2 regions of the Nocardioides sp. NPDC127514 genome follow, and region 1 is predicted to be linked to the other one. Evidence: riboswitches for the same ligand, from Rfam matches in the RefSeq annotation. Region 1 holds a riboswitch; the other holds the start of a gene.
The links. Region 1 has a riboswitch for thiamine pyrophosphate ahead of ABTX24_RS08650 (thiamine ABC transporter substrate-binding protein). Riboswitches for the same ligand answer to the same signal wherever they lie in the genome.

Region 1 (11,368 bases):
CGGAGGAGAAAGTGCGTCTGATCGAGTGGCACGGCGGCCGCTGCCACTTCGTCGACCGCGCACCCGACATGTACGCCGAGGCCGAGCGCCTCGCCCGCGAGTGCGGCGGCCACTACATGGACCAGTTCACCTACGCCGAGCGAGCGACCGACTGGCGCGGCAACAACAACATCGCCGAGTCGATCTTCGACCAGATGTCGCAGGAGCGACACCCGGTGCCGACCTGGATCGTCGTCTCGGCCGGCACCGGCGGCACCTCGGCGACGATCGGCCGCTACCTCCACTACCGCCGCCACCCCACCAAGCTGATGGTCGCCGACCCGGAGAACTCCGCCTTCTACGGCGGCTGGGAGACGGACACCTCCGACTACGCCACCGGCATGCCGTCGCGCATCGAGGGGATCGGCCGGCCGCGGGTCGAGCCGTCCTTCGTCGGCGGGGTCGTCGACGACATGGTCCAGGTCCCCGACGCCGCGTCGATCGCGACGATGCGCTGGCTCTCGGCCCGGATGGGCCGCTCGGTCGGCCCCTCGACGGGCACCAACGTGTGGGCATCGCTGGGTGTCGTACGCGAGATGTCCGAGGCCGGCACCGAGGGCAGCGTCGTCTCGCTGCTGTGCGACTCCGGGGAGCGCTACCGCTCGTCCTACTACGACGACGGCTGGGTGAGCGACAAGGGCATCGACCTGGCGCCGTACGCCTCGGCTCTCGCCGACTACGAGCGCACCGGCGTCCTCGTCGACCCGTCCTGACGGGCCCAGATCCGCAGTCCCAGCGTGATCAGCGCCCACACGCCGGCGACGATCAGGATCTCGTTGAGGACGTAGACCGGCCACGGCCCCAGCAGGTCGAGCATCGAGCCCGACTCCGGCTTGTAGCGCAGGTAGCCGTAGTTGGCGTCGAGGGCGAGGTTGAGGACGTACGCCACCGCGGCCCATGCCGCAGTGGTCGCGACCGCCCAGCCGTAGTCGCGCCACCGGGGTAGCAGCTTGAGCCCGAAGACCAGGTAGACCGCGGCGGTCACGATCATCAGGTGCTGGCCCCAGAAGGTGAAGTAGCTGACGTCCGGGAAGTCCATCACGTCCGGGGTGAAGACGCCTTGCGTGGTCAGCGTGAGCCCCCAGAAGCAGGTCAGCGCGGTCGGGTAGGGATGGTGGGTCCACAGCGCGAACGCCGCCGCGACCCACGCCAGGTCGCACAGGTGGATCGGCAGATCGATGAAGAGATCGAAGTCGGTGACCCATTCGTGGGCCTGCAGCGGGATCGTCGTCAGCGGGATCGCGAGCGCGAATCCTCGTGAGAATCTCGACGGCTTCGGGTCGGCCCGCTGGTGTCTGCCCAGCCAGACGACGGCCACGATCCCCGCTGTGAGCAGGGACAACGGCACCAGGTGCGCCAGACCGTAAGCCTGCATGACGGAAGTCTGACGGGATTCTCGAAAAAATTCTTCCCAACTCGCGTCATGGTTCCGCGGCTGGCCCGTTTCACCGGCGAGAAGGTCGTCCGCCGGTGGGGGGTGGACGAACTTTCAAGGTGGCGGTCCCTCTGAATGCACACTGCGGGGGTGGTGTGCAATCAGAGGGACGCCTCGCTTTTCAGGCCATCGTCTTTCAGGCCATCGTCCCCGTCACCGCGGTCGCGTAGAGGTCCTCGTCGTGATGGATCTCCGCGACCAGCCCCTGCTCCCGCATCAGGCTCGCGGTGACGGGCGCCTGCTCCTGGCCGGACTCGATGACGAGTACGCCGCCGGGGGCCAGGTGCTTCGGAGCCTGCTCGATCACGCGGCGCTGGACGTCGAGCCCGTCCGCGCCGCCGTCGAGGGCCACGTGGTGCTCGTGGTCGCGCGCCTCGGGCGGCATGTTCCGGATCTGGTCGCTCGGCACATAGGGAGCGTTGGCCACGATCACGCCGAACTCGAGGTCGTGGGGGAGCGGTTCATAGAGGTCGCCGAGAACGACCCGGCTCGGCGGCAGATTCTCCCGAGCGCACTCGACCGCCGCCGGGTCGATGTCGGTGGCCCAGACCTCCGCGTTCGGGACACGCGCCGCGATCGCGGCGCCCAGTGCTCCGGTCCCGCAGCCGAGGTCGAGAACCCTGGGGATCGCGCCTCGCCCGGCCGACCCCACGGCGAGCTCGACCATCAGCGCCGAGCGCTGCCGAGGAACGAACACCCCCGGCGCGACCCGGATCCGGAGCCCGCAGAACTCTGCCCAGCCCAGGATGAGCTCCAGCGGCTCGCCGGCCACGCGGCGTACGACCATCTCCTCCCGCTCTTGGGCGGAGACCGGGGCGGACCCGAGCAGCGCCGCCTCGTCCTCGGCGAAGACGCAGCCGGCGGCGCGGAGACGGGCGACGAGCCCCGGATCGGGGGCTGGGCCACGGGAGGCGGAGGTCATTGGAGAAGATTGGCACGTGGACGCCGTGACCCTGATCGGATTTATCGTGGCCGGGTATGCCGCGTTCGTGACGATCGCGGCCGCGCTCGGCGTGGCGCTGAAGGCGCCCCGGCCGAAGTGGCTGGACCAGGTGGCGTGGATGCTGGAGCTCCTGGCGGTCGTGCTCGCGATCGGCGCGCTGGCGGCCTGGTCGGGCGGACGCAAGCCGGAGTCGCTGTCGACCTTCCTGGGCTACCTCGGCGCGCTGGTGTGCCTGATGCCGCTGGCGCTGCAGACGATGCGTACGGACCGCTCGACCTGGTCCTCGGGCGTGATCGCGGCGGCGGCCCTGGCGACGGGCGTCGTGGCCGTACGCGTCATGATGGTCCGGTGACCGCGACCTCACCTGCCAAGACCCGTTCCGGTCCGCACCTGGTGCTGCTGACCGTCTACGCGATCTTCGTGCTCGCCGCGGGCGCCCGGTCGCTGGTGCAGGTCTTTACCGCCTTCGACGAGGCCCCGATCGCCTACTCGCTCTCGGTGGTGGCCGCGGCGACGTACGTCGCGGGCTGGTTCGCGATCCGCCGAGCCGCCAACGGGTCGGCGGGCTTCGCGAAGATCATGCTGTGGATCGAGCTGGCCGGCGTCATCGTGGTCGGTGTCCTGTCCTTGGCCGTGCCGTCCTGGTTCCCGGACGACTCGGTATGGTCGAAGTTCGGGAGCGGATACGGATTCGTTCCCGCCCTGTTGCCGATCCTGGGTCTGCTCTGGCTCTGGAGAGGTCGACCCGAAGGAGACCGATGAGTCAGTCGACAGCCACCGCCATCTCGCCTGACTCGGGGGAGCACTGGTCGGCTCCGGGAGCGTGGACGGTCGCCGACGGCGTACACCGGATCCCGCTGCCGCTGCCGATGGACGGGCTCAAGGCGGTCAACATCTACGTCCTCGAGGGCGACGACGGGCTCTCGCTGGTCGACGGTGGCTGGGCGATCACCGAGGGCCGCTCGGCGCTGGAGAACGGCCTGAAGAAGCTCGGCTTCGAGTTCGGTGACATCCGGCGCTTCCTCGTCACCCACGTGCACCGTGACCACTACACGCTCGCCTCGGTGCTCGGTCAGGAGTTCGGCGCGGACGTCTTGCTCGGCGCCGGCGACCGGCCGACCCTGGAGCTCACCAACGGCGACCTCGACGGCTGGGTCTCGACCGATCGGCTGCTCGCCCACGCCGGTGCGCACGAGCTGGCCGCGAAGTGGGCGGCCAACCCGCCGCCGGCACCCGATCTGTCCCACTGGCGGATGCCCGACCGGTGGTTGGAGGGCGACGTACGCCTCGACGTCGCCGGCCGCGACCTCGATGCCGTGCACACCCCGGGCCACACCCAGGGCCACTACGTCTACGCCGACCTGGCTGGCTCGGTCCTGTTCGCCGGCGACCACGTGCTGCCCACGATCACGCCGTCGATCGGTTTCGAGCCGGTGCCGGTCATCGACCCGCTCGGCGACTTCATGGCCTCGCTGACCAAGGTCCGCACCCTCCCCGACCTGCGCCTTCTCCCCGCCCACGGCCCCGTCGCCTCGTCGTCGCACGCCCGCGTCGACGAGCTCCTGGCGCATCACGAATCCCGCCTCGCCCAGTCGCTGGCGTCCCTGCAGGCAGGGAGGCGCTCGGCGCTCGAGGTGGCCAACGACCTCGGCTGGACCCGTCACGAGCGGGCCTTCGCCGAGCTCGACTACTTCAATGCCGGCCTCGCGGTCATGGAGACCAAGGCTCACCTCGAGCTGTTGGCCGCACGCGGTCAGGCCACCCGCGAGGAGACGGAGACCAGCGTGCTGTTCGCCCCCGTCAGCGGGTGAGGCGCATCGGGGTGTGCGGGATGCCGTCCTCGAGGAACTCCTCGCCGTCCTTCACGAACCCGAACTTGGCGTACCAGCCGGCCAGCGGCGTCTGAGCGTCGAGGACGATGTCGCGGTCGGCGACGGCCTCGACGGCAGCCTTCATGATCACGTCGGCCAGGCCCTGACCGCGGTGGGTGGGGGCGAGGACGACGCGGCCGATCCGCCACACCTCGCCGTCGTCGAGGATGCGGGCGGTGCCGGCGAGCTGGTCGCCGTCGGAGAGCACCACGTGACGCGTCCCGGGCTCGAGGTCGCGGCCGTCCAGATCGGGGTACGGGCAGTCCTGCTCGACGATGAAGACGTCCTGGCGCAGCCGCCACAGGGCGTACGCGGTCGTCGGGGAGAGGTCGTCGAAGGACGAGATGGCGACGTCGGTCATGGGTCGATTCTGGCAAGCAGTAGTGTTGCCGGGAACAGACAGGGGAGGCCGGGAGGCCTGAGAGTGCGGCGAACAGCGCCGCAGACCCTCCGAACCTGCTCCGGTTGATACCGGCGAAGGGAGTCAGAAATGCGCATGCGTACGCCTGCCATCGCTGCCACTGCTATCTCGGCTCTGCTGCTGTCCGCGTGCGGGGGCAGCCCCGCCGAGCCGGACGCCGAGCCGTCGAGCGGCTCCGACGACAAGACCGTCGTGCTGCTGACCCACGACAGCTTCACGCTGCCGAAGGAGGTGCTGGCCGAGTTCACGGAGAAGACCGGCTACACCGCCGAGATCCGGCACGCGGGCGACGGTGGCGAGCTGACCACCAAGATCGCCATGGACACCGGCAACCCCGACGGTGACGCGGTCTTCGGCGTCGACAACACCTTCGCCAGCCGTGCGATCGACCAGGGCGCGCTGGAGGCCTACACGCCGGAGACGGTCCCGGCCGGGGTCGACGAGTTCAACCTCCCGGGCGACGAGAAGCACTTCCTCACCCCGGTCGACAACGGCAGCGTGTGCGTCAACATCGACACCGAGTGGTTCGCGGCCAAGAAGCTGACGCCGCCGGAGACGCTCGACGACCTGGCCGAGCCTGCGTACAAGGATCTCTTCGTGACCCCCGGCGCGGCGACGTCGACGCCGGGCATGGCGTTCCTGCTGGCGACCGTCGCCGAGTACGGCGAGGACGGCTGGGCCGACTACTGGGGCAAGCTGATGGACAACGGCACCAAGGTCGTCGACGGCTGGGACCAGGCCTACTACTCCGACTTCACCCAGGGCGGCGGCAAGGGGACGCGACCGATCGTCGTGTCGTACGACTCCTCGCCGGCCTTCACCGTCAAGGACGGCAAGACGACCACCAAGGCACTGCTGGACACCTGCTTCCGACAGGTCGAGTACGCCGGCGTGCTCGAGGGTGCCGACCACCCCGAGGGCGCCAAGGCGCTGATCGACTTCATGCTCTCCGACAGCGTGCAGGGGGCACTGCCGGAGAGCATGTACGTGTTCCCCGTCTCCTCCGGCGTCGAGCTGCCCGCCGACTGGGCGAAGTTCGCCCAGCAGCCCACCGAGCCGCTCTCCGTCGAGCCTGAGGAGATCGACGAGAACCGGGAAGCGTGGCTGGCGACCTGGAGTGACACGATCGCGCAGTGAGCTCCACCCGTCGTGCTGTGATCCGGCGAATCGGGACCCTGGTCGCGCTCGCCGCTCTCCCGGTGGCTGTGCTGGCGGTCTTCTTCGTCCTGCCGGTCACCGGGATGGTGCAGCGCGGCCTGTTCTTCGAGGGATCCTTCGATCCGTCGGTCGTGTCCAGGATCGTGGGGCGTCCTGAGATCCAGCGGGCGCTCTGGTTCACGCTGTGGTCCTCGGGCCTGGCGACGGTGCTGAGCGTCGCGCTCGGGCTGCCGGCCGCGTACGCGCTCTACCGGCTGAGCTTTCCGATGCAGCGGTTCATCCGGGCGGGACTGCTGGTGCCGTTCGTGCTCCCCACCGTCGTCGTCGGGGTCGCCTTCCGTGAGCTCATCGGCGAGGCCGGGCTGTTGGCCGGGTTGGGGCTCGACGGGACGCCGACCGCGATCATCCTCGGGCTGGTGTTCTTCAACGCCTCGGTGGTGATCCGGGCGGTCGGGGCGGCCTGGGAGTCGCTCGACCCGCGTCCCGGGGAGGCCGCTGCCGCGCTGGGAGCCTCGCCTTCGCGGGTGCTGTTGACGATCACCCTGCCGGCGCTGCGTCCCGCCATCGTCTCCGCGGCGTCGGTCGTCTTCCTCTTCTGCGCGACCGCGTTCGGGATCGTGCTCACCCTCGGCGGGGTGCGCTACAACAGCATCGAGACCGAGATCTACAAGCTGACCTTCACCCTGTTCGACCTGCCCGGTGCCGCGGTGCTGTCGGTGCTGCAGCTGGTGGTCGTCATCGGGCTGCTGGTCGTGGCCGGCCGGCTGCGATCGGTGCCGGACCCTGCGCAGTCCCGGGTCGTCGTACGCCGTCGGCGGGTCTCGCTGCGAGACATCCCGGCCCTGTTGTCGACCTCGGTGCTGGTCCTGCTGGTCGCCGGGCCGCTGCTCGCCCTGCTGCTCGGATCGCTGCGAGATGATGACCGGTGGAGTCTCCGGAACTACACGGCCCTGCAGACTCCCGGGTTCGACCCTCCGCTGCCGGTCCCGGCCACGACCGCGCTGATGACCTCGCTGGCGGTCGCGGTGCAGGCCTCGTTGGTCGCACTGACCCTCGGGCTGCTGGTGGCGTTCGCGGTGACGCGCCGGTCCCGTTCGGTGGCCGAGCGGCGGGTACGTTCCGTCCTGGACGGGCTGTTCATGGTGCCGCTCGGGGTCAGCGCCGTCACGCTGGGCCTCGGGCTCTACCTGACCCTCGGGTCGGACCCGCTCGACTTCCGCGACGAGCCGTGGCTGGTGCCACTGGCGCAGGCTCTGGTCGCGTTGCCCCTGGTGGTGAGGACGTTGGTGCCGGTCCTGGGATCGGTCGACGACCGTCTCCGGCAGGCCGCCGCCGGGCTCGGGGCCGGGCCGCTCCGCGCGGTCATGACGGTCGACGTACCCGCCATCTGGAAGCCGCTCCTCGCCTCCTCCGGGTTCGCCTTCGCGGCGTCGCTGGGGGAGTTCGGCGCGACCTCCTTCCTCGTCCGCGAGGAACGCCCCACCCTCCCCGTCGTCATCCTCCGGCTGCTGTCCCGCCCGGGCTCGGACAACTACGGCATGGCCCTCGCCGCCGCCTGTGTCCTCGCCGCCGCCACCGCCGTCGTGATGCTCCTCGTCGAGCGTCTTCGCGTCCCTTCGATCGGAGCACTGTGAACGCCGCATCGCCGAAACCGCACCTGTGGGGGCCGAGTCCGCACTTGTGGCGGACGAAATGGCAGTTTGGTTCGCCAGAACTACCGATTCGGACACCAGAACTACCGTCTCGGCGGGATCGAGGTTGCGATGCTGTCGCTGCGTGAGGTGTCGGTGGCGTACGACGGGAAGGCCGCCGTCTCGGACGTCAGCCTGGAGTTGGCGGACGGCGAGGTGCTGGCGCTGCTCGGGCCGTCGGGGTCGGGGAAGTCGACGTTGCTGCGGGCCGTGGCCGGGCTGGAGCCGGCGACGGGGGAGATCAGCTGGGACGGGCGCCCGCTGCGCGGGGTGCCGACGCACAAGCGTGGTTTCGCGCTGATGTTCCAGGACGGGCAACTGTTCTCGCACCTCAGCGTCGCGAACAACGTCGCGTACGCGATGCGGTTGCGCCGGATCCCGGCCGCCGAGCGTACGAGGAAGGTCGCCGACCTGCTGGAGCTCGTCGGCCTGGGCGGCTACCAGGACCGCCTCCCGGGCACGCTGAGCGGCGGCGAGCGGCAGCGGGTCGCGCTCGCGCGGGCGCTCGCCGTCGAACCGCGGCTGCTGCTCCTCGACGAGCCGCTCTCCGCGCTCGACGCCGGGCTGCGGGAACGGCTCGCGGGCGACCTTCGACGGATCCTGCACGAGGCGGGCACCACCGCGCTGATGGTCACCCATGACCAGGAGGAGGCGTTCGCGGTCGCCGACCGGATCGCGCTCCTGCGCGACGGTCACCTGGTGCAGGCGGGGACCCTGCGGGAGGTGTGGGCGAGGCCGACGGACACCTGGGCCGCCCTGTTCCTGGGGTACGCCCGCGTGCTCGAGGGGCCGGCGGCGTACACGGTCCTGAAGGCCGCCGGGCTGGCACCGGCCGGAGCGGTCGCGCTCCGCCGCTCGGCCTTCGTCGCCGATCCGGCCGGCCCGCTCACCGGCACCGTGGTCTCGGCCAGGGCCACGCCGGAGCAGCACCGGCTCGTCGTACGTCTCGATGATGTCGGTGAGGTCGACGCCGTCGCCGACTCGGCGCCGGCGCCGGGGGAGTCGGTCAGGCTACGGGTGGAGCCGAACCGGCTGGCCGTTCCGGAATCTGTTGTCCCCGAATCGTGCGCCCAGGAATCGGCAGAGCAGCCACCCGCCATTTAAACTTAGCGGCTATGTATCGTCGCGCTCAGATCTTCCTCGTCAGTAGCGCGCTGATCTTCGGCCTGATCGCAGTCGTTACCGCGCAGATCGTCGACAAGCGCATGCTCGACCCGGAGGGCTTCCTCGGACCGTCCTGGCTCCGCCTTCCCCTCCTCGTCGGAGCTGCTCTCCTCGTCGACCTCGTGCCACGGACGCTGTGGAAGTCCAAGTTCAAGTGGAAGGACATGGGGCCGATCTTCAAGGAGCGGGTCCGCACCCACTGGACCCGTGAGCGGCTGACGCTCGTGGCGTTGGGCATCGTCTGCTTCTACCTGGTCTACGTCTGCTACCGGAACCTCAAGTCGTTCCTGCCGTTCGTGGTGCCGGAGACCTATGAGTTCGACCACGAGCTGCACCTGATCGACAAGGCGGTGCTCTTCGGTGCCGACCCGGCGATCCTGCTCCACGACCTCCTCGGCACCGGCTGGGTGGCCTGGTTCCTCTCCTACATCTACATGTGGTTCCTGCCGCTGGTGCCGTTCGCGGTCGCCGCGTGGCTGGTCTGGTCGCGCAACCTGGCCTACGGCTACTGGTTCGTCGCCTCGCAGTGCATCGCCTGGATCCTCGGCACGGTCTCCTACTACTGCCTGCCGACGGTCGGTCCGGGCCTGCAGTACCCCTATCTCTACGCCGACCTGCCCGAGACGCCGGCAAGCACCCTGATGGAGTCGTTGGTCTTCACCAGGCAGCACGTCCTCTTCGACGTCGACGCCAACGTGGTGCAGTCGGTCGGTGGCTTCGCCTCGCTGCACTGCGGGATCACCCTGCTGGTGGCGCTGATGATCCACGCCACGATCGACAACAAGATCGCCCGCTGGGCCGGCTGGATCAACTTCGGGATCACCGTCGTGGCGACCGTCTACTTCGGTTGGCACTACCTCGCCGACGACATCGCGGGCTGCATGATCGCGCTCGTCGCCTACTACTTCGGTGGCCTCGCGGCCGGCCAGAAGTTCCAGCGCAAGGGTGTGCGACGGCTCGTCCCGGAGTCCGACGAGATCGCCGAACGCGAGGCGAAGGTCGCCCACGAGCTGACCTGATCCGGGACCCGTCTCGGCATAAGGTGGCGGTGTGACCGCCATCGATGCAGCCTCACTGACCGCACTTCTCGACGGGCGATACGCGGGAGTCCGGGAGGACGTACGCAAGTCCCTGATCGAGCGCGCCGACTTCCTCGACGAGGTCGAGGAACTGTCTCGGCCCGAGTATCGCAAACGCGTACGGGAGGTGCTCCTCGACGTCTCCGCGACCGGTCTGACCGGGCTCGGGTTCCCGAAGGAGTACGGCGGGGGTGGTGACGTCGGCGCCTCCATCGCCGCCTTCGAGGAGATGGCCGGCGGCGATCTGTCGCTGCTGGTGAAGTCCGGGGTGCAGTTCGGGCTCTTCGGCGGGGCCATCCTCCAGCTGGGGACGGCCCGCCACCACGACCGCTACCTCGCCGACATCGTCTCCGGGCGCCTGCTCGGCTGCTTCGCGATGACCGAGCACGGCCACGGGTCCAACGTGGCCGCGGTGGCGACCGTGGCCACCTACGACCCGGATGCGCGGGAGTTCGTCATCGAGACGACCCGGGAGGACGCGTACAAGGACTACATCGGCAACGCCGCGGCCCATGGTGAGCTCGCGGTCGTCTTCGCCCAGCTCGTGGTCGGCGGCGAGGAGCGCGGGGTGCACGCGTTCGTGGTGCCGATCCGGGTCGGCGGGGCGCCCGAGCCCGGGGTCCGGATCGCGGACGACGGGCCCAAGATGGGGCTCAACGGCGTCGACAACGGACGGCTGTGGTTCTCGGGCGTGCGGGTGCCGCGTACGTCCCTCCTGAACCGCTTCGCGGACGTCACCGAGGCCGGCGAGTACGTCTCCGAGATCGAGTCGGCCGGACGGCGCTTCTTCACCATGCTCGGCACGCTCGTGCAGGGACGCGTCTCGGTCGGCGGCGCCGCGATCCGGGCGTCGGAGGTCGCGCTGACGATCGCCGTCCGCTACGCGCTGCGGCGCCGGCAGTTCGAGGCGTCGGCGGACGCCGAGGAGTCGCTGCTCCTCGACTACGGCCAGCATCAGCGGCGCCTGCTGCCGCTGGTCGCGCGGACCTATGCGCTGCGCTTCGCGCAGGAGGTCGTACGCGACGACCTGCACGACGTCTTCTCCGGCGTGACGACCTCCGAGCACGCCCGGCGCGAGCTCGAGTCGCGAGCCGCCGGCACGAAGGCCCTGGCGACCTGGCACGCGACCCGGACGATCCAGGAGTGCCGCGAGGCGTGCGGCGGGGCGGGCTACCTGGCCGCCAACCGGTTCGCGGCCCTGAAGGCCGACACCGACGTCTTCACGACCTTCGAGGGCGACAACACGGTGCTGCTGCAGCTGGTCGCCAAGGGGCTGCTCACCGGCTACTCCAGCGAGTTCGAGGAGATGGACCAGCTGGATCTCGTACGCTTCGTGGCCGGTCTCGCCGTCGAGACGGTCCTGGAGCGCACCGCCGTGCACAAGCTGCTCGAGCGGGTCCGCGACGTCGTACCGATCGCCGGGGAGCGCGAGCCGGACATCCTCGACTCCGACTACCACCTGGCGATGCTGCGCTTCCGCGAGGAGCACATGCTCGCCGGCGTCGCCCGGCGGCTCCAGTCCGGCGTCAAGGCCGGGCGCTCCCCGGGCGAGGTGTTCTCGATGGTG
Region 2 (11,368 bases), on a different contig from region 1:
GGACCAGGAGGGCGGCCAGGTCTCCGCGGCCGAGAACCTCGAAGGCGAGGGTGGCACTCCGATCGCGCCGTCCGACGCGACTGCCGGCTACCCCGACTCCGAGTCCGGCAGCCCGGACACGCACGGGTCCGGGCCTGGTGAGGCGCCGCCCGAGAACCGGCGCGACAACGACGTCTAGGGACTCTGCGTACGTCCAGCCCCTGCGGCACACCGAATCTCGGTGCACCGCAGGGACCATCAGGTGCGTACGCGGCGCCCAGCAGGATCAGCCGAAGAGGTCACCCAACCAGGACTCGCGGTGGTGGCCGCGGCGGTTGTCGTGGCGGCGGTCGTCGTCGTCATAGTCGCGCCGCTCGTACTCCCGCTTCTCATAGCGTCGCTCGTCGCGCTTCTGCTCCTGGCGGGGCTGCTGGTAGCTGCCGGGCTGCGGGGCGCCGACGGACCGCTCGATGATCTTGTCGATCTCGCCGCGGTCCAGCCACACGCCACGGCACTGCGGGCAGTAGTCGATCTCGATGCCTTGGCGCTCGCTCATCACCAGGGTGGCACCGTCGATGGGGCACTGCATGGGGGTCTCCTCGTCGTCGGGGATCGGCGACCATCAACCTAGCCGGTCGCCCCGCATCGCCAATGCTCAGCGTCGGCGGACGTCCGGTCTTCGGCTGCTCCGGAAGGAATGGGGTCAGTCGCCGAGACGCTTGAACGGCTCGATGGCGAAGACGACGTCGACGGCGACGTCGAAGTAGGCGGCGATCCGCAGAGCAAGATGCAGCGAGGGGCTGTATTCGCCCCGCTCCAAGTAGCCCACGGTCTGGTAGTGGACGCCGAGGGCATCGGCGAGCTCCCGACGGGAGATGCCGCGCTCGGCGCGTAGCATCGCGATCCGGTTGTAGACGGTGTCCGATTCGTTGGCCACGGGTCAGTAGCCCCTGGACATGACCTTGTCGCGCGCCGCCGCGATCGCGGAGCCAGTCTGGCGGCGAGCCATCCGGCGGAGCACGATCGGTGCCAGCACGAGGCCGACCACGGCCCAGACGCCGAGGACGCCGAACATCTCGACCGTACGCCAGGAGTCTCCGATCTCCGCGGCCTCCGCCCCCGCGGGCATCATCGCGGACCGTGTGCCGAGCCCGAGCCAGTAGAAGGGGAAGATCTGCCCGACCCACTGCAGCCAGGTGGGCATCGCGGTGATCGGGTAGAAGATGCCGGAGATCGCGATCAACAGCATCGAGGCCAGCATGATCAGCATCGACTGGGCGCTCGACTTGAAGATCGAGCCGAGCGCCGACCCGATCGGAACGGTCGCGACCATGCCGACGACGAAGATGACCGGGAGCAGCAGCGCCGTGCGGCCGTCGATCCGGAGGTCGCCGATCACCGTCATCGCGGGGATCGCGAGCAGCACCAGGCTGGCCAGCGTGGTCAGCCCGAAGAACCAGATCTTGCCGATCAGGTAGCCGAGCATCCCGTCGGGCGTCGCCTTGGCCCGCAGCAGCGTGCCGTCCTCACGGTCGGTGGCGATCTGCATCGCCGGGCCCGCGAGGCCGCCGAAGGCGATCGACATCCCGATCAGGCTCGGCAGCACCATCGCACCCAGGGCGAGGTCGGTGCCGGGCACGGTGTTGCCGCGCATGAACAAGAGCGTCACCGTGAAGCTGACCGGGAACAGGAGCATCCAGAAGATGTCGCCGACGTCGGTCAGCGAATACTTGGTCTCCAGCCAGCCGCGGTGCAGCCCGGCGCGTACGGCGACGCCGCGCGTGCCTGTGGTCCCGGTGGTGATCATGACAGCGCCTCCAGCTTCTCGTGCTCCTCGGCCAGGCCGCTCTCGACCCGCTGGACGAGCGCGAGGTAGGTGTCCTCGAGGTTGGCCCGTTTCACCTCGAGCTCGGTCACGTCGGGGTCGGTCGCGAGCAGGCGGCGTACGAACTCGGTCGGGTCGCGGTCCTCGACCGCGTGCACGTGCCGCTCGCCTCCGGCGGTCCAGCGGACCTCCGCCTTGGTCGCGAGGTCGAGGGCCAGCTGGTCGGGACTGCCGTCGGCGATGATCGTGCCGCGGTCGAGCACGAGGATCCGGTCGGCGAGCTTCTCCGCCTCGGCCAGGTCGTGAGTGGTCAGCAGCACGGTGGTGTTCTCGAAGTCGGAGAGCCGGTGCACCAGCTCGTGGAACTCTCGTCGCGCGTGCGGGTCGAAGCCGGCCGTCGGCTCGTCGAGGAACACCAGTTCGGGACGGCCGACGATGCCGATCGCGACGTCGACCCGGCGGCGCTGGCCGCCGGAGAGCCGCATCACCCTCTGGTCTGCGTGGGCGGTGAGGCCGACGACGGCGAGCAGCTCGTCGACGTCCCACGGGCGAGGGACCTCAGTGGTGGCGTACGGCGCGTAGAACCGCGCGTGGTAGTCGAGCAGGTCGCGCACCCGCCAGCGGCTGTGGTCCCGCCATGACTGGAGCACCACGCCGACCCGCGCTCGCCACCGCTCGTCGCCCCGTGCCGGGTCGGAACCCAGCACCGAGACGTCGCCCGAGGCCGGCATCCGGAATCCTTCGAGGACCTCGATGGTCGTGGTCTTGCCGGCGCCGTTGGGACCGAGCAGGGCGACGACCTCGCCGCGACGGGCGGAGAAGGTCACGCCCTTGAGCACCTCGTTGCTGCCGTAGCGCACCCGCAGGTCGCGTACGTCGAGCGCGAGGTCGGTGAGCGCTGTTGTGCTCTCGCTATCGGGCATAGCAGGAATACTACGACCGATAGACGAAGTGCGACAGCGAATTGGGTGGGCGCCCGCTCAGCGCTCCTTGGAGCGCACCCGGATCCCGGTCAGCGGCACCGTGGTGGTGCCGGAGGGGTCGGTGAAGAAGTCGTTGCCCTCGCCGTCGACGACGATGAAGGCCGGGAAGTTCTCGACCTCGATCTTCCAGACCGCCTCCATGCCGAGCTCGGGGTACTCGAGCACCTCGACCGACTTGATGCAGTCCTGAGCCAGCCGGGCGGCGGGACCGCCGATGGAGCCGAGGTAGAAGCCGCCGTAGGTCCCGCACGCCTCGGCGACGACCTTGGAGCGGTTGCCCTTGGCCAGCATGACCATCGAGCCGCCGGCAGCCTGGAACTGCTCGACGTAGGAGTCCATCCGGCCGGCGGTGGTCGGCCCGAAGGACCCGCTCGCCATGCCCTCGGGCGTCTTGGCGGGCCCGGCGTAGTAGACCGGGTGGTTCTTCAGGTAGTCCGGCATCTCCTCGCCGGCGTCGAGGCGCTCCTTGATCTTGGCGTGCGCGATGTCGCGGGCCACGACCATCGGGCCGGACAGCGACAGGCGGGTCTTGACCGGGTGCTGCGACAGCGTCGACAGGATCTTGTCCATGGGCTGGTTCAGATCGATCGAAACGACCTCGCCGGCCGAGATCTCCTCGGCCATGCCGGCGTCGGGCATGTACTGCGCCGGGTCGGTCTCGAGCTGCTCGAGGAACACTCCGTCGCGGGTGATCTTGCCCAGCGCCTGGCGGTCGGCGGAGCAGGAGACCGCGATCGCCACCGGGCAGGACGCGCCGTGGCGGGGGAGCCGGACGACGCGTACGTCATGGCAGAAGTACTTGCCGCCGAACTGGGCCCCGATCCCGAAGGACTGGGTGAGCTCGAAGACCTTCTCCTCGAGGTCGGTGTCGCGGAAACCGTGGGCGCTCATCGAGCCCTCGGTCGGGAGGTTGTCGAGGTAGTGCGCGCTCGCGTACTTCGCGGTCTTGAGCGCGAACTCCGCCGAGGTCCCGCCGATGACGACGGCGAGGTGGTACGGCGGGCAGGCGGCGGTGCCGAGCGAGCGGATCTTCTCGTCGAGGAAGGTGAGGATCCGGTCGGGGTTGAGGATCGCCTTGGTCTCCTGGAACAGGAACGACTTGTTGGCGCTGCCGCCGCCCTTCGCCATGAAGAGGAACTTGTACTCCGGGCCGTTCTCGCCCTCGGTGGTCGAGTAGATCTCGACCTGCGCGGGCAGGTTGGAGCCGGTGTTCTTCTCCTCGTACGTGGTCAGCGGTGCCAGCTGGGAGTAGCGCAGGTTGAGCTTGGTGTAGGCGTCGAAGACACCGCGGCTGACGGTCTCGGCGTCGTCGGTGCCGGTCAGCACACCCTCGGACTTCTTGCCCATCACGATCGCGGTGCCGGTGTCCTGGCACATCGGCAGGATCCCGCCGGCGGAGATGTTGACGTTCTTGAGCAGGTCGAGCGCGACGAAGCGGTCGTTCCCGGAGGCCTCGGGGTCGTCGATGATCTTCCGCAGCTGCTTGAGGTGGGCCGGGCGGAGGTACTGGTTGATGTCCTTCATCGCCTCGGCGGTCAGCCGGCGGATCGCCTCGGGGTCGACCTTGAGGAACTTGCGCCCGTCGACCTCGATCTCTTCCACCCCCTCGCTCGTGATCAAGCGGTAAGGAGTGTCGTCCTTGCCGGTCGGGAGGAGGTCGGAGTACCGGAACTCAACGTCAGCCACGGAAGAGAATCGTACGCCGCCGGGGATGTCACAGATCGCGCGCGTCCGCCGTCTAGATGTCGAGCGCCCCGGAGAGCGGGGCCGAGAACCAGGAGGAGAAATGGCTGCCACCCGAATCGCGCCCGCGGAGATCACCGGCATCAAGGGAATGCTGATCAAGCGGTTCGCCAAGAAGATGCTCGGCCAGGTGCCGTCCTCGGTCGGCGTCTACTGGCACAACCAGAACGTGCTGATGGGCATGTCCGGCCTCGGGTCCAAGGTGAAGAAGTGGGACGCCTGCGACGAGCAGCTGAAGTCCTTCGCCCACATGGCCGTCGCCTCGGCCGTGGGGTGCAGCTGGTGCCTGGACTACAACTACTTCGAGGCGCACAACCGCGGTCTCGACATGGACAAGGCCCGGGAGGTGCCGCGCTGGCGTGAGTCCGACGTCTTCACGCCGCTGGAGCGGGACGTGATGGCGTACGCCGAGGCGATGAGCCAGGCGGAGCCGACCGTCACCGACGAGATGGTGTCGGGCCTGGTCGCGCAGCTCGGCGAGGCGGCGGTGATCGAGCTGACCGCGGTCATCGGGTTCGCCAACTTCTCGACCCGCACCAACATCGCCCTGGGTATCGAGTCCGACGGCTTCGCGGAGGCCTGTGAGCTCAAGCCGCTCGCACAGCGCGGAGGTCAGCCGTCCACGATCGGGTGAACCCCTTGCGTCGGGTGCCCACGATTCCGTTACAGTGATCGAGACCCAACCCACACGGGAGTCCGCGGCAGCGGGCTGAGAGGGAGCTGGAGCCGCTCCGACCGTAGTACCTGATCCGGATCATGCCGGCGAAGGAAGTGACCTGACGTGTTGCCTGCTCTACCGCGGCTCCTCTGCCTCGTGTCCACGACCGACGACCTGACGCTCCTGCCTGCGCTCGCCGCAGCAGGAGTCGACGGCTTCCAGGTACGCGACAAGGGCGCGACCACACGGGAGCTGGTGGTTCTCACCGCGTCCGTCATCGAGCTCGTCGCGGCGTACGAGGCGTGCGTCGTCGTCGACGACCGGCTCGACGTCGCGCTCGCCACCGGTGCCGACGGCGTCCATCTCGGCGCGTCCGATCTGCCGTTGGCCGACGCCCGGCGAATCGCCGACGCGGTCGCTCCGGGGCTGATCATCGGCGCGACCTGCCGGGACCGTGCCGCGGTCGAGGCGGCTGCCGCGGCGGGCGCGGACTACGCCGGGTTCGGACCGGTCTTCGCCACCACCTCCAAGGCCGGGCTCCCCGACCCGCTGGGCGTCGACGCGGTCACGGCCGCCGCCGGTGTCCTGCCGCTGATCGCGATCGGCGGGATCTCGACCACTTCCGCCGGGGCCGTCCGCGCCGCCGGAGCCCACGGAGTCGCCGTGATCGGCGGACTCTGGCGACAACCCGACCCACTCCAGGCCGCGAAGGAGCTCGTGGAAGCCGTCGGCTGATGCGGGTACGGATCCTCGGTGCCGGGATCGTCGGGCTGTCCGTGGCCGACGAGCTGATCCGTCGCGGTCACGACGTCGCCGTGGTCGATCCGGAGCCAGGCTCGGGGGCGTCGTACGCCGCGGCCGGCATGCTCAGCCCGGCCGGTGAGGCGTGGTACGGCGAGGAGACGCTGACCCGGCTGTGCCTGTCGTCGCTGGCACTCTGGCCCGGGTTCGCCGCTCGGCTCGGGGTGCCCGTACACACCCGCGGGACGCTGCTCGTCGGCCTCGACGCCGGGGACGTCCAGCAGGTCGAGCGGCAGCTCTCGGTGCTCGATCTCGCCGGGGTCTCCTACGAGAGGCTCCTACGTCGCGAGCTGCTCGCCCGCGAGCCCGGGCTCGGCCGTGTCGCCGGCGGGGCCTTCCTCGCCGAGGACCACTCGGTCGACCCGCGTGCGGTCGTCCGCGCGCTGCTCGAACGGGTCGGGGACCGTGTTGGTTTCGACACGCCTCCGCCTAGCGGCTCCGGCGGCTCAACCGACGAATCCGCTGGTCGAGCCGCGAGCGCCAGCGAGCGTGTCGAGACCAACACGGTCACCGTCATCGCGACCGGCGCGCAGCTTCCCGACCCCTACTCCTCCCTCATCCGCCCGGTGCGCGGGGACGTCGTGCGGGTGCGGACGCAGGAGCCGGTGGCGCGGACGGTGCGGGCCTGGGCGCACGGCGAGCAGATCTACGTGGTGCCGCGGATCGACAGCGACGAGGTGGTCATCGGGGCCACCACCGAGGAGCGCGACGGTCCGCTGCTGCCGACCGTCGAAGGCGTGTGGCGGCTGCTCGACTCCGCCCGCCGGGTGGTGCCGGCGCTGGACCGCGCGAGCGTGGTGGAGGCGACCTCGCGCGACCGCCCGGGCACCGCCGACAACCTCCCGCTGGTCGGCCCGACCCACGAGCCGGGAGTCGTGCTCGCCGCGGGCGCCTACCGCAACGGCGTCCTGCTGGCGCCGCTCATCGCGCAGCTGGTGGCCGACCACATCGAGACAGGGTCAGTGGAGCCCGCGGTCGATCCGCGTCGGTTCCGGATGAAGGAGGACGGATGAAGATCACCGTGAACAGCGAGCCGATGGAGGTCAGCGGCACCGTTGCCGATCTGCTCGAGGCACGTACCGGCGACCGGCGGCCGAGCGGCATCGCCGTCGCCGTGGACGAGGAGATCGTGCCGCGCGACGACTGGGCGCGTTGGCCACTTCAGGACGGACATGTCGTCGAGATCGTGACGGCGGTGCAGGGCGGATGACCAACCCACCGACGAGCAGCCTGAAGGTCGCCGGGCGCGAGCTCTCCTCACGCCTCTTCCTCGGCACCGGTGGCCTGCCCAACCTGGCCCTGCTCCCCGACGTCATCGCCGCCGCCGACCCGGGTCTGGTGACGGTCTCGATGCGGCGTACGTCCTCGACGGCCTCCGGCGGATTGCTGGAGACGCTGCGCGCGGCGAAGGTTCCGATCCTGCCCAACACCGCGGGTTGCCTCTCGGCACGCGAGGCGGTGCTGACCGCCGAGCTCGCCCGCGAGGCGCTTGAGACGGACTGGGTCAAGCTGGAGGTGATCGGCGACGAGACCTCGCTGATGCCCGATGCCGTCGAGCTCGTCGAGGCCGCCGAGCAGCTGGTGCGCAAGGGCTTCACGGTCCTTCCGTACGCCACCGACGACCCGGTTCTCGCCCGCCGGCTCGAGGACGCGGGCTGCGCGGCGGTGATGCCGCTCGGCTCGCCGATCGGGTCGGGGCTCGGGCTGCTGAACCCGTACGCGATCGAGGCAGTCGTCGCCGCGGTGTCCGTGCCCGTCGTGCTCGACGCCGGTGTCGGTACGGCCTCGGACGCGGCCCTGGCCATGGAGCTCGGCTGCTCAGCGGTCCTAGCCGCCACCGCGGTGACCCGCGCCGACGACCCGGTCGGGATGGCTCGCGCGCTGCGCCTGGCGGTCGAGGCCGGGCACACCGCCCGCGCCGCCGGCCGGATCCCGCGGCAGGCGGTCGCCCGGGCGTCGTCTCCGATGGAGGGCCGGATCGCATGACCGCACTGCCGCGCCTGCTCGTCCTCACCGACCGCTCCCAGCTGCCGCTCGGCCGCAGCCTGTTCGCGACGATGGCAGCGTGCGCCGAGGCGGGCCTGACCCACGTCGTGCTCCGGGAGCTCGACGAGCCCCTGGAGCATCGGGCCAAGCTGGCCGAGCTGCTCGCCGGACTCGGCCTGAACGTCATCGCCGCCCACACCCCGCTGCCGGCAGCGGAGGGCCTGCACCTGCCCGCCTCCGCGAGCTGTAGTCGGTGTCACAGCGTGTTACACCGCGGCCGCAGCTGCCACAGCCCCGCCGAGGTCGCCACGGCCGCCGCGGAGGGGTTCGACTACGCGATGCTGAGCCCGTACGCGCTGACCGAGTCCAAGCCCGGCTACGGGCCGCCGCTGGGGCCGGCCGCGTTCTGCGACCTGCCGCTGCCGACGTACGCGCTGGGCGGGATCACCCCGGACAACGCCGCGGCGGCGGTGGCGGCCGGGGCCCACGGAGTGGCCGTGATGGGCGCGGTGATGCGCGCGGAGGAGCCGGCCGAGGTCGTACGCGACCTGTTGGCGGCCCTCGGCACGACGGCGGTGGCGTCGTGAACCCACCGGTCGCGCTCACCATCGCGGGCACCGACTCCGGGGGAGCGGCGGGTACGGCGGCCGATCTGGCCACCTTCGCCGCGCTCGGGGTCCACGGAGCCTGCGTGATCACCGCCGTCACCGCCCAGGACACGACCGGGGTCAGCGACATCCACGCCATCCCGGTCGCCACGGTCGAGGCCCAGCTCCGCGCAGTCTTCGACGACCTCCCCGTCGCGGCGGTCAAGACCGGCATGCTCGGCAGCGCCGAGGCGGTCGCGCTCGTCGCGCGGCTCTGCGCCGGTCGGCCGCTCGTCGTCGACCCCGTCCTGGTCGCCACCTCCGGCGCGGTGCTGGGCGGTGAAGACGTACGCCGCGCCTACCTCGACCACCTGCTCCCCGTCGCCACCGTCGTCACCCCCAACCTCGACGAGGCCCGGGCCCTGGCCGGTCACGACGGATCGCCCGAGGGGATCGCCGCGGAGCTGGCAAATGCGAAGTCGGCGGTGATCGTCACCGGCGGTGACCCGGAAGCCACCGGCACATGCACCGACTGGCTCGCAGAGCCGGGGAGACCCCCGATCCCGCTCACCCATCCCGCCGTCCCGACGAAGAACGACCACGGCACGGGCTGCACCTACAGCTCGGCCCTGGCCGCCCACCTCGCCCACGGCGCCCCGCTGCGCGAAGCGGCGGAGCAGGCCGCCGCGTACGTCACCCGACAGCTCACCAGAAGCCAGCACTGGACCCTCGGCCGTGGCCGAGGACCGATCGCTCACACCAAGGAGATCGCATGACCGTCCACCCCGCCCACACCCGCCTCGAGATCGGCGACCTGAAGGTCCCGGTGACCCGGGTCGCGCTCACCAACGGTGAGACCTTCGACCGCTACTGCACCGAGGGCCCCGGCTCGCAGCCGGAACAGGGTCTCCCGCCGCGCCGCGACGAGTGGATCGTCGAGCGAGGCGACACCGAGACCTACGAGGGCCGCCGGACCGAGCTGGTGGACAACGGCAAAGCAGCCGTACGCCGCGGCGAGGCCCGCCAGGAGTGGCAGGGCGAGCGCCGGCCGCCGCGCCGAGGCAAGAACGTGACCCAGATGCACTACGCGCGCCAGGGCATCATCACCAAGGAGATGGCCTACGTCGCGGTGCGCGAGAGCTGCGACCCCGAGCTGGTCCGCGAGGAGGTGGCGGCCGGCCGGGCGATCATCCCGAACAACGTCAACCACCCCGAGTCCGAGCCGATGATCATCGGGAAGCGCTTCCTGGTGAAGATCAACGCCAACATCGGGAACTCCGCGGTCACCAGCAGCATCGCGGAGGAGGTCGACAAGCTCACCCACGCGATCACCTGGGGCGCGGACACGGTGATGGACCTGAGCACCGGAGACGACATCCACACCACCCGCGAGTGGATCCTGCGCAACTCACCCGTCCCGATCGGCACCGTGCCGATCTACCAGGCCCTGGAGAAGGTGAACGGCGAGGCCGACAAGCTCACGTGGGAGGTGTTCCGGGACACCGTCATCGAGCAGGCCGAGCAGGGCGTCGACTACATGACGATCCACGCCGGAGTGCTCCTGCGCTACGTCCCGCTCACCGCCAACCGCGTCACCGGCATCGTCTCCCGAGGCGGCTCGATCATGGCCGGCTGGTGCCTCGCGCACCACCAGGAGAGCTTCCTCTACACCCACTTCGACGAGCTCTGCGAGATCTTCAAGCAGTACGACGTCGCCTTCTCGCTCGGCGACGGACTCCGCCCGGGCTCCACCGCCGACGCCAACGACGAGGCCCAGCTCAGCGAGCTGCGGACGCTGGCCGAGCTCACCGAGAGGGCCTGGGAGCACGACGTACAGGTCATGGTCGAAGGCCCCGGGCACGTCCCGCTCAACCTCGTGGAGGAGAACGTACGACTCCAGCAGGAGTGGTGCCACGGCGCGCCGTTCTACACGCTGGGGCCGCTCGCCACCGACATCGCGCCCGGCTACGACCACATCACGAGTGCCATCGGTGCGGCCACGATCGCGATGCACGGCACCGCGATGCTCTGCTACGTCACCCCCAAGGAGCACCTCGGCCTGCCGGACCGGGACGACGTGAAGACGGGCGTGATCACCTACAAGCTCGCCGCCCACGCCGCCGACATCGCCAAGGGCCACCCCGGCGCCCGCGACCACGACGACGCGCTCTCCAGGGCTCGCTTCGAGTTCCGCTGGCGTGACCAGTTCGCCCTCTCGCTGGACCCCGTCACCGCGGAGAGCTTCCACGACGAGACGCTGCCGGCGGAGAACGCCAAGACCGCCCACTTCTGCTCCATGTGCGGCCCGAAGTTCTGCTCGATGAAGATCAGCCAGGACGTACGCGACCGCTTCGGCGGCGAGAACGGCGCGTCGCCCGAGGAGATCGAGGCGGGGATGCTGGAGAAGTCGAAGGAGTTCGCGGCCGCAGGGAGCCGGGTCTACCTCCCGCTCGCCGACTGACCCGCCTGCTACGAGTCCGACCGCAGGCTCTCGTAGAGCCTCGCGAGTCCCTCCGAGCCGTGCCCTGCAGCGATCTGTTCGCTGATCAGTGCCTGGACGGCAGCGATGGGGGAGGGGTCGACCCCCTCCTCCTCGCTGGCTCGCACGATGTGCGAGAGGTCGGAGAACTCCAGGCTCTGCTGGCCAGGGACGGAGTAGTCGCCGCCATCGATGACCCCCGCGTAGCCGGCGAGCTCCTCGGTCATGGCGGCGAGGAACAGAGCCTGCCGGGCGGCGAAGTCCGCCGCGCTCATCCCCATGGTGGCGGCCATCGCGGCACCGTGGAAGAAGCCCGTGAACATCTGG

Region 2: linked by a shared signal. The riboswitch ahead of thiE (thiamine phosphate synthase) and the one ahead of ABTX24_RS08650 (thiamine ABC transporter substrate-binding protein) in region 1 are both predicted to bind thiamine pyrophosphate.

What each region holds. Positions count from the first base shown of each region.
Region 1 covers NZ_JBEORF010000008.1:169,082-180,449, reverse strand. Annotated here, with positions in the region: gene cds1 (L-cysteine desulfhydrase Cds1) at 1-752, shown strand, start outside; gene ABTX24_RS08680 (YwaF family protein) at 716-1,414, opposite strand; gene ABTX24_RS08675 (putative protein N(5)-glutamine methyltransferase) at 1,611-2,396, opposite strand; gene ABTX24_RS08670 (hypothetical protein) at 2,413-2,769, shown strand; gene ABTX24_RS08665 (hypothetical protein) at 2,766-3,179, shown strand; gene ABTX24_RS08660 (MBL fold metallo-hydrolase) at 3,176-4,228, shown strand; gene ABTX24_RS08655 (GNAT family N-acetyltransferase) at 4,218-4,649, opposite strand; TPP riboswitch at 4,680-4,788, shown strand; gene ABTX24_RS08650 (thiamine ABC transporter substrate-binding protein) at 4,785-5,846, shown strand; gene ABTX24_RS08645 (ABC transporter permease) at 5,843-7,501, shown strand; gene ABTX24_RS08640 (ABC transporter ATP-binding protein) at 7,568-8,662, shown strand; gene ABTX24_RS08635 (phosphatase PAP2 family protein) at 8,674-9,741, shown strand; gene ABTX24_RS08630 (acyl-CoA dehydrogenase family protein) at 9,773-11,368, shown strand, end outside.
Region 2 covers NZ_JBEORF010000006.1:78,581-89,948, reverse strand. Annotated here, with positions in the region: gene ABTX24_RS06525 (GNAT family N-acetyltransferase) at 1-178, shown strand, start outside; gene ABTX24_RS06520 (TFIIB-type zinc ribbon-containing protein) at 266-568, opposite strand; gene ABTX24_RS06515 (helix-turn-helix transcriptional regulator) at 683-916, opposite strand; gene ABTX24_RS06510 (ABC transporter permease) at 920-1,786, opposite strand; gene ABTX24_RS06505 (ABC transporter ATP-binding protein) at 1,783-2,727, opposite strand; gene ABTX24_RS06500 (fumarate hydratase) at 2,785-4,473, opposite strand; gene ABTX24_RS06495 (carboxymuconolactone decarboxylase family protein) at 4,574-5,164, shown strand; TPP riboswitch at 5,209-5,318, shown strand; gene thiE (thiamine phosphate synthase) at 5,345-5,923, shown strand; gene thiO (glycine oxidase ThiO) at 5,923-7,002, shown strand; gene thiS (sulfur carrier protein ThiS) at 6,999-7,199, shown strand; gene ABTX24_RS06475 (thiazole synthase) at 7,196-7,975, shown strand; gene ABTX24_RS06470 (thiamine phosphate synthase) at 7,972-8,562, shown strand; gene thiD (bifunctional hydroxymethylpyrimidine kinase/phosphomethylpyrimidine kinase) at 8,559-9,338, shown strand; gene thiC (phosphomethylpyrimidine synthase ThiC) at 9,335-11,023, shown strand; gene ABTX24_RS06455 (NAD(P)-dependent oxidoreductase) at 11,032-11,368, opposite strand, start outside.